One region of the Hahella sp. KA22 genome, then DNA from elsewhere that is predicted to be linked to it. Evidence: predicted binding sites of a transcription regulator. Region 1 holds the regulator's gene; each other region holds the start of a gene.
The links. The regulator FliA, encoded in region 1, starts transcription of late flagellar genes. The targets are predictions, from matches to a motif close to CTAAAGTTNNNNNNNNNNCNGCCGATA.
Positions count from the first base shown of each region.

Region 1 (3,279 bases):
CCAAGGCTGGAAAGAAGGTCGTCCACGTCGTCCTGGCTGGCGACGACATCTGAGCGTCCTTCGGTCTGGATCTGCGGGCCGTGCCCTTTTGTAATAGACTCTTCTTCGGCTTTCATCTCATGCTGAATGCCTGTTATGCGGTCAACCTTGCCCGCCATGGCGACCAGTTTGACCAGATTCACTTCTACTTCCTTGACCAGGCCGGTAACCTTGTTGATGACCTGTCCCGTGAGATCCTGAAAGTCCTGAGCCAATAATATTTCCGACAGATTGGTGTACACCCTGTCGCTGTTAGCGGCCAGATCCACCAAAAACTTATCGATGCGCTTATACAGCTCACGGAACTCAGAGGGGTCCATTTCCCGACGGCGCAGTCGTCCCCAGGCTTCCTTCAGCTCATGGGCCTCCTGCTTCATCTCTATCGCCACGGGCATACTTGCTTCCACCATATCCATGGTTTTGTTAGCGGCTTTGTTGGTCATATCGACCACATAGGAAAGGCGATCAGAGGCGTCGGCGATTTTCGACAGCTCCTCCTCCTGATTCATCTTCACATTGCCCATGTCGATATTGAAATTGCGTATGGCTTCGTGCAACGAACGGGTTAACTTGCCCACTTCGTGGTACAGCGTACGGTCCCGAGTGTCATTAAGGTCGGAAATTACCCGCAACGCTTCGCCAAAGTCCCCCTTACTAACGTGCTCCATCAAGCTCGCCGCCTGCTCGCTCAAGCGCGTCTCAATTTCGTCTTGGGAGGAGGATGGTGGCTGCTGTTCATTGGTCATAGTAATTCCTGCGGTTTTATTATGAGTCGATCCGCTCGAAGATTTTTTCTATCTTTTCCTTCAGCACGGCCGCAGTAAACGGCTTCACCACATACCCGTTAACACCCGCCTGCGCCGCTGCGACAATCTGATCCCGCTTGGCTTCCGCCGTCACCATGAGCACCGGCAGGTTTTTCAAACTATCATCGGCGCGAACTGCCTGGAGTAATTCGATTCCCGTCATTCCGGGCATATTCCAGTCAGTGACCAGAAAATCAAACTTCCCGGTTTTTAACATCGGCAGCGCGGTGGACCCGTCATCCGCTTCATCGGTATTGGTGAAGCCCAAATCCCGGAGCAGGTTTTTAATAATCCGCCTCATTGTTGAAAAGTCATCTACAACGAGGATTTTCATGTTCTTGTCCAATGTAACCTCCACAATGGCGACGCTGGAAACCCTTTGATTTCATTACTCTACTGAGTAAGTCTAGCTGGTCGCGCCGTACTATCCAGTTTTTTGATACAAGTTGTTTTAGAAAACATGACCGCAGGATGCTGATTTCGAAAAAACATTAACCTGCGCAGGCAATGGCTTGATTTAGCTGTTTTTCCAGTCTGAGAGACGGGATCGCAGTCGCAAGGTCGCCTGGGAATGAATCTGACTGACCCGGGACTCGCTGACTGAGAGCACCTGGCCGATTTCCTTGAGGTTGAGTTCTTCGTCATAGTAGAGAGACAGCACCAGCTTCTCCCGTTCCGGCAAACCGTCTATCGCGGCGCTCAATTTTTCCAGAAAGGCGTTTTGTTCGATGTCGCTGAGGGGATTATCGGTGGTTAACGTTTCATCGTCAGAGCCGCCCTCCCCGTGAATGCCCAGCTCATCCAGGCTGAACAGCTTCCCCGAACTGGCGTCGCGCAGGCTGGCGTGGTATTGCTCCAGGGGTACGCCCAGCTCGGCCGCCACTTCCGCATCCGACGCGTCTCGACCGGTGCGTGCTTCAATAGTGTGTATCGCTTCCGCGATATTGCGGGCGTTGCGGTGCACGGAGCGCGGCACCCAATCGCCTTTACGAATTTCGTCCACCATGGCGCCGCGAATGCGGATGCCGGCGTAGGTTTCGAATTTGGCGCCTTTGCCGGCGTCGTATTTCTGCGCGGCTTCCAGCAATCCGATCATGCCCGCCTGAATCAGATCCTCCACCTGCACGCTGGCGGGCAGACGGGCGATCAGGTGATGCGCGATGCGCTTGACCAGAGGCGCGTATTGCCTGACCAGAGTGTCGGCGCGCTCCGCCCGCGTCTCGCTATACATCATATAAGTATTCGCCAGTGACATGAATTTGCGCGCAAGGCCTGCAATAAACCGGATGATTTCAACAAAAACGTTCTCATGGGTGTTTGAGGATATGTCCGGCGCAACCGTCACGCCTTATCGCAAGCGCCCGGGATATAGCCGCCGGGCGAGCCCTCGCATTCCGTCCGGCGCGTGTCTAACTGTGCACCAGACGCTCCACAAAGAATTCCAAATTGCCTCTCGGCGCCGTCGGCAACGGCCAGTTGTCCACTTTTTGCGCCAGCTGGCGGTACGCCAACGACGCTTTGGCGCGCGGATAGGCTTCGTACACAGGACGTTGCCGTTGCACCGATTTGCGTACGGCTTCGTCGAATGGAATGCTTCCTACATATTGTAGCGCAACTTCCAAAAAGCGTTCGGTTACCTTGGATAATTTACCGAACAAATGCCGCCCTTCCTGCTCGGAGCGAACCATGTTGGCGAGCACCCGAAAACGGTACATGTCGTGGTTCTTGTTAAGCAGTTTGATGACGGCATAGGCGTCAGTAATGGAGGTGGGCTCGTCGCACACCACCACCAGTGCTTCCTGCGCCGCGCGCACGAAGGAAAGCACTTGTTCGGAGATGCCCGCCGCGGTGTCGATCACCAGCACGTCCAGGTCGTCGCTGATATCGCTGAAAGCGTTGATCAGGCCCGCATGTTCAAGAGGAGACAGATGAGTAAGATGCTGGGTGCCGGATGACGCCGGGACGATCTTTATTCCCCCCGGACCTTCAATCATGACTTCCCGCAGGGTGCAATCCCCCGCCAGCACATCCCCGATATTGCGCGAGGCGGTGACGCCGAGCAACACATCAATATTCGCCAGTCCGAGGTCCGCATCCAGCAGCACGACGCGACGTCCCAAGTCCGCTAACGCGAGGGACAGATTTATGGAAACATTGCTCTTGCCGACACCCCCCTTTCCTCCGGTGACTGCAATAACTTGAACCGGATGTACTTTACTCATACCGGTAGATATCTCCTGTTATTAGACGGCGCGGCGTTGACCCCGCACTCAATAGTTTAGACCACCAGTTCCGCAGCGAAGCGACTGGTGTTATTAGTTTGTTCGGTCTCCCGCCGGGTCCGCCGCCACATTGCGTCCGCGCGCGCCACCAGGACATGCGCTTTCGCCGGATGAATGTCATCGGGTATTTTCTGTCCGTCGGTGACATAGGC
Region 1 covers NZ_CP035490.1:2,162,796-2,166,074, reverse strand. Annotated here, with positions in the region: gene EUZ85_RS09740 (protein phosphatase CheZ) at 1-785, opposite strand, end outside; gene cheY (chemotaxis response regulator CheY) at 805-1,191, opposite strand; gene EUZ85_RS09730 (RNA polymerase sigma factor FliA) at 1,363-2,100, opposite strand; gene EUZ85_RS09725 (MinD/ParA family protein) at 2,255-3,067, opposite strand; gene flhF (flagellar biosynthesis protein FlhF) at 3,124-3,279, opposite strand, start outside.

Region 2 (3,279 bases), 350 kb from region 1:
GTATTGTCTTCCTCGGGTGCGGCGTGGGGTATCACATTGAAGCCTTTCTGGAGCAGCACAGAGTCAACTATGCTGTGATTTTTGAGCCTAATCTGGACCATTTCGCCGCGAGTCTGTACGCCGTCGATTGGGCGGAGATTTGCCGCAAGTATGACGGCGCGGAAGGGCGCACTATCCACTTTCTGCTGGGCGGACAGGAAGACGAATACTCACAATGGGCGCTGCTTTGGAACAATCTGGTTACGACGCCGCCGGCTTTCCCTCTTGCGACGCTGTTTTATAACCATCGCGGCTTGAAGTCCCACGATAATTTATCTGAGAAGGTGTGCGATGACCTGTATGTGTTCCTGGTTTCCTGGGGCAATTACGACGATGAGGTCAACCAGCTCAACCAGGCGGCGCACAATATATATAGCGGCGTTGAATTATTGCCGCCGCCGGTTAACGACATCACCGACGTGCCGGTGTGCATTGTCGGGGCGGGTCCCTCCCTGGACTTGCGCATTGATCAGTTGCGGGAAATGCAGCAGCGCGGCGCGTTGATCATTTCATGCGGCTCCTCCATCACTGCGTTGCATCCGATGGGAATCAAACCGGATATTCATGTTGAATTGGAATCTGATTATCAATATGTGGTCGGACAGCTGGAGCGGCTTAAAGATCCTGATTATTTGAATTCGATAAAAGTTATTGCTCCTATCCACATTAGTCCGGTCGTATACCAGTTATTTGGGGAGCGGCGCGCCTATATCAAAGAAGAGTGTGGGCTGGCGACCATGTTCTCCGAACATGGACAGATTATCCGTGGGGGAACTCCTACTTGCACCAACCTTGGGTTGGCTTGGGCGCTGCACTACGGATTCAAGAATATCCTGTTGTTTGGGATGGATTTTGGGTTCACGGACAGACGCCACCACCATGCGCAAAGCTCGATCTATTACGACGACGACGCCCACGAAGCGTTCAAGCGCAGTGTGGATTACGACGGCCAGCATGTGTTTAAGGTGGAGGGTGTTGACGGCGGCTCCGTTTTGACGTCACCGCAATATTTCGCCGCCAAACGCAAAGCGGAAAACAGTCTGCGTGACTTTCCGGAGCGCGGCAAAGTCTACAATTTTTCTCATGGAGCCAAGATTGAAGGCGCTGACTGGGTGGCGCCAGGGCCCTTGCCGATTGCCCTGACGGCGCTCAGCGCAAGCAGCGACAAGAAACAGAAGGTGGTGGACTACCTCTATGCGTCGCAGCACGAAAAAATACCGGTAGACGTGCTGGAGAAGAAGCGCGACCGCTTGAACGTCCTATTCGGGCAATTCAGTGACGATGTTTCCACATTTCTGCAGGCGCCCATTTCCAGCAAGGATGACATGAATAGAGTCTGTAATCGCATCAACACCTACATGGAAGATCAGGTGCAAACCAAAGCTAAAGAATTTTATTTTCTGTTGCGGGGCTCTATCAGACATTTTCTTTATATCGGTTTCGCGCATGCGCTGGCCATTCAGAATGATGCGGAGAGGCTGACCTTCATGGAGGAGTGGAGACAAACTATGCTGCGCTTTCTCCTTGATGTACATAAACATTTTCTTCAGGTTATGTACAAAAAATTCGACCTTGCGACGGACCCCTGGGTGCGTCGTTCAATCAATGATCCCGATGACTTTGCGTGAGCGTAAATTCATGGGGTTAAGGCTTACATTTCATTACAAAGAGCAGGCAAAAATTAACTAAAGAATCTTCTCCTGAAGCCGTTACTAAGGACAACGGGTTAGCGCAGTTCGACCGGCCCTGCTGTGTAGAAGCGAGAACCTCTTAACCGAGTGAGAAGGGTTACAGGAGAAGCAAACATGCCTCAAATAATTAATACCAACATTGCGTCGTTGAATGCGCAGCGTAACCTGAACGCTTCACAGCGGTCAGGGGATACGGCGCTGCAGCGGCTTTCCTCGGGTCTCCGCATCAACAGCGCAAAAGATGACGCGGCAGGTCTGGCGATTTCAACACGTTTCGACGCTCAGATTCGCGGCACCAACGTCGCGGTTCGTAACGCGGGAGACGCGATCTCATTGGCGCAGACCGCTGAAGGCGCCTTGAGCTCAATGAAAGACAGCTTACAGCGTATTCGTGAACTGTCGCTGCAATCTGCGAACGACACTAACTCCACTATCGACCGCGAAGCCTTGCAAGAAGAGGTTGGCCAGCTGATCAGCGAGATTGAAAACATCGCTGCAACGACCAACTTCAACGGTAAAAAACTGCTGGACGGTTCTTTCCAGAACTCCGTTTTCCAAACTGGCGCTAACCTGGGGAACACCATTAGCGTGTCCATCTCCAAGCTGGACACCAGCACTTTGGGAACAGCGGACACCAGCGGTATTTCCAGCAGAACGACTACGACTGCTCTGGTTGTAGGCAGCACCGGCAATGAAATGGTTGCAGGGGACATCGTTATCAACGGCATCTCCGTGGGCGCATCTGTGGGCACCGACGATACGGCTTCCACCAGCCATGCGGCCTCAAGCGCCATTGCCAAGGCGGCGGCGATTAATGATGTATCCGATCAGACAGGCGTCACCGCTACTGTCGATGCGAACTATGTCGCCGGCACCACGACCGCTGATGCGACTGCGGCGAACGTGTCCTTGAACTTGAACGGCGTCAGCATCAGTCTGAGTAAAGGCACCACCTTGACTGTCGAGCAGAACCTGCAAGCGACAGCGGACGCCATTAACGAAAAATCCGGCGCCACTGGCGTGCGCGCGGTCTTCGACGGCGACACCGCCAAGGGTATCTCCCTGGTGGCTGACGACGGTCGTAACATTGTATTGACCGAAACTACGAGCAACACCTTGGCCACCTTTGGTCTGGCTGCGGCTAGCTCCCTGGGTAACGCTTATGTCGGCACCTACTCGCTTTCAAGCGACGACGGCAGCGACATTGCACTGACCACGACTACAGGCAACATCGATAACGCCGGTTTTGAAGTGGGATCATTCAGCGGAAACAACGCAGGTATTGTGAGCGATAACGGCTCCACCACCGCGCTGGTGACTGGCGACATCGTTATCAACAACGTGGCTATCGGACCCAGCTTGAGCACTGACGACACGGCTTCCACTGCGAATGCGGATGGTAGCGCCGTCGCGAAAGCGGCTGCGATCAACCGTGCGTCTGATCAGACGGGCGTTACAGCACTGGCTAACGAAAACCGTGTTAACTCAGGTAACCTGACTACCACGACAGCCTCCGCTACGATCACACTCAACGGCGTGTCTATTACAG
Region 2 covers NZ_CP035490.1:2,514,591-2,517,869, forward strand. Annotated here, with positions in the region: gene EUZ85_RS11330 (6-hydroxymethylpterin diphosphokinase MptE-like protein) at 1-1,667, shown strand, start outside; gene EUZ85_RS11335 (flagellin) at 1,845-3,279, shown strand, end outside.
Region 2: EUZ85_RS11335 (flagellin) is a predicted target of FliA. The motif match lies at 1,725-1,751, and genes of this name have one in related genera.

Region 3 (3,279 bases), 470 kb from region 1:
CGAACGAAGATAGTCCAAAGCCTGACGACCGTCATTCTTGGTGACCACCTCAACGCCCACCGCATCCATACAATGTACGATCTGCCGCCGCGCCACAGTGGAGTCGTCCACCACCAGCACTTTGTGCTCTATCGCTTTGGCGGCCAGTTCCTTATCGATGAATTCATCCGCGACGGTATCCCGTGTTGGAGAGACCTCGGCGAGAATCTTCTCCACATCAATAACTTCAATCAGCTTGTTTTCCAAGCGGGTCACCGCCGTCAAATAATTGTCTTTGCCTGCGCCTTTTGGCGGCGGATGCATATCTTCCCAATTCATATTGACGATACGCTCCACTCCGGACACCAGAAAGCCCTGGGTTTTACGGTTGTATTCCGTGATGATGACAAAGCAGTTATTGACGTCTTTTTCAGGAACAGGCATTTGCCCAGTGGCCATTCCCATATCAAGAATAGGAATGGTTTCACCGCGAATATGAGCCACGCCCCTGACCACCGGATGCCGTTTAGGCATCATTGTCAGCTTCGGGCATTGCAGAACTTCCTTAACCTTAAAAACGTTAATTCCGTATATCTGCTCACCCTGCAGCCGAAACAGGAGCAACTCCAGGCGGTTCTGTCCGACTAACTGAGTACGTTGGTTTACGCTGTCTAATACCCCGGCCATAAAGGGCGCTCCGCTGTTTGTTGTAGATTACCGAGCTATCGGATCGGGGCGCTGACGAGGTGGCGCCCCGCATGAGCTCGCCAGCCCGGCACAGACTTTGCGTGCCTTGTCGCACACCGCCATTTTATTGGCGACGCGCAAGCGGCTACCCGGTAGCTAAGTAAAGCATAGGACAAAAAATGAAAATACGCATAACCGGCTTGATGTATATCGGCATTCTCGTTTTTTCAGCCCCGGCCTTATGCAATTCCATTCCGGTCTGGCGGCAACAAACTTCCGTTGCAGTGGAAGAATTTATGATGCGGTTCGCCGCAGCAGCGGCTGAACAGCTTCAGGAGCGGGTTGTTTATGAGGTTTCCGAACCTGACTCCCGCCTGAACTTCTCTCCTTGCGAACAGACGCCAGCCGTCAAGGAAGCCAGCTCCAACGGCGGCAGACTGACGCTAAAGGTAAGCTGCGACACTCCGAGCCCCTGGCAGATCTACGTCCCCGTACAAATGGAGCGGTACAGACAAATCGTGACCATCAAATCCGCCGTGCCGCGGGATTACGCCCTGGCGCCGGAGGACCTTGAAACCAAAGAGCTGAATATCATCGACTTACGCTATGGTTTCTACACAAATACCGAAGACGTGGTCGGCATGATCACGCGGCGCCCAGTCACAGCAGGCTCTGCGCCCTATCCAAATATGCTGGAAGCGCCTAAACTTATTAATAAGGGCGACATGGTGGTAATAGAAGCGGCCACTTCCCACTTCAGTGTGAAAATGCCGGGGGTCGCCATGGCGGACGGCAGGCGCGGCCAACAGATCATGGTCAAGAACAGCTCCAGCAACCGTATGGTGCGGGCGGAAGTCATAGGATCAGGCCACGTCAGAACGCCCCTGTGAACGTACAGGTCGCGCTGTTTCAGGTAAAATGGCGACGTTCACAAAATAATTCTGAAAATCTCGCTAAAGTTTCCCTGCATTGAGCCGATAAGTTAGGTAATTAAAGTTTTTAAGAGAGTAAGGCCATGAATATCAAGGGTGTCGGTTCACCTCAAGTGAACGATATCAAGTCCCGGGAAAATCTGCAGAAGACTGAGAAAGTCGATGTAGACGCCGGGAAAAATGCGGCGGCTCCCGAAAAAAGCGGAGATTCCGGGGACAAAGTCGTCCTCAGTTCGCAGGCTCAGAACATCAGGAAAGTCGAACAGCAACTGGCGAAACTGCCCGACGTGGATAACGAACGGGTGGAGAAGATCAAAAAAGCGCTGGACGACGGGTCCTATCAGATCAATTCACGCAGTGTGGCAGAGAAATTGCTTAATTTTGAGCAAGACTTCTGATAACACTGCGAGGGCATCATGTCCGCCGATCTGAAAGTATTTATTGATCTGCTTAAACAGGATCTACAAACTCTCTCCCAACTTGAAGATGTGCTGCAGCAGGAACGCGACTCTCTGGAGCAAAGCGATATTGAAACGCTGCAGCGCATCATCGAATGCAAACTCCCCCTCCTGCAACAAATCGAAAGCCACGCGCGCACTCGTACGCAGTGGGTCAGCCAAACCGGTTTGCCCATTGAGCGCTTTCTCTCTCTGCTGAAGGAAAAGGCGCCCCCGGTGATGAAGCTATACCGCCAGTGCGAAAGCAGCCTCGCCAATATACACAAGCTGAATGAAGTCAACGGACGCATTATCGCCCGCTCACAGCAGCGCACGACCAAGATGATGCAGATCATCCGCGGCCAATCCCAGCAAATGCAGCTGTATGGCAAAAACGGCACGGAGAAAAGCGTTGGCGAAGCCCAGGCCATAGCGCAGGCCTAGATTCCTGGACATAAAAAAAGGCCGCAAATAACGCGGCCTGAAACAACATCGTCTAAGGAAAAGATCCGCAACCGGCGAAGCGCACTAACTACCTCGCCCACCGTGCGGAGGAACCGTCTACTCAGTAGGGTTTCACCACGATATACGAGTTATCGCTGAACTCGATCCCTTCCAAATGAATACTGCCCATGGTAGGACCATCCGCCGACACCCCCATCGGCCGAATATTGTTGAAACTGACTCCCTCGATATGATTTGGAAGCGTCACGTTCATGCCGCCATCCTCATTAAACAAGGGCTTAATGCGAGAAGGATCTATTTGCACGCCGACCACTTCAACTTCGGCGTCCAGGACATTAGTGATTGGAAGCAATAGTTTTCCGAGAGACCCGAGCACCTGGACCCCGTCCAGACCTGTTAATTCATCAGGATTATCGGAATTCTGACCTTCCAGTTGGGCCTTCGCGGCCATGTTGTAAAATTGCTGGAATTCTTCAGTGAAGCCCTGCGCGCCGACATTGCTCATTTCACTGTCATCCAGCGCCTGCAGCCCCGACGCATTTTGATACAGGGTTTCAGAGGCTACCGGTGAAGATTCATTTTCAGACTGGGAGGCGGCGAACGCCACCATGGGCTGGAACGGCGCCACGGCCATAGCGACGAACGCCGCGGCGTAGCGATACCGGCTTTGGCGCCGGAGGGTACGTTGCAGCTCCTTGTCAGTTATCCAGCCAAAATCTACTAACAATTCACCAAGGCGTTGACCATTAACGGTCTGCGCCGTTAATGCTTCATTAAGC
Region 3 covers NZ_CP035490.1:2,629,745-2,633,023, reverse strand. Annotated here, with positions in the region: gene EUZ85_RS11810 (chemotaxis protein CheV) at 1-666, opposite strand, end outside; gene flgA (flagellar basal body P-ring formation chaperone FlgA) at 846-1,556, shown strand; gene flgM (flagellar biosynthesis anti-sigma factor FlgM) at 1,682-1,996, shown strand; gene EUZ85_RS11795 (flagella synthesis protein FlgN) at 2,015-2,479, shown strand; gene EUZ85_RS11790 (type II secretion protein ATPase) at 2,601-3,279, opposite strand, start outside.
Region 3: flgM (flagellar biosynthesis anti-sigma factor FlgM) is a predicted target of FliA. The motif match lies at 1,620-1,646, and genes of this name have one in related genera.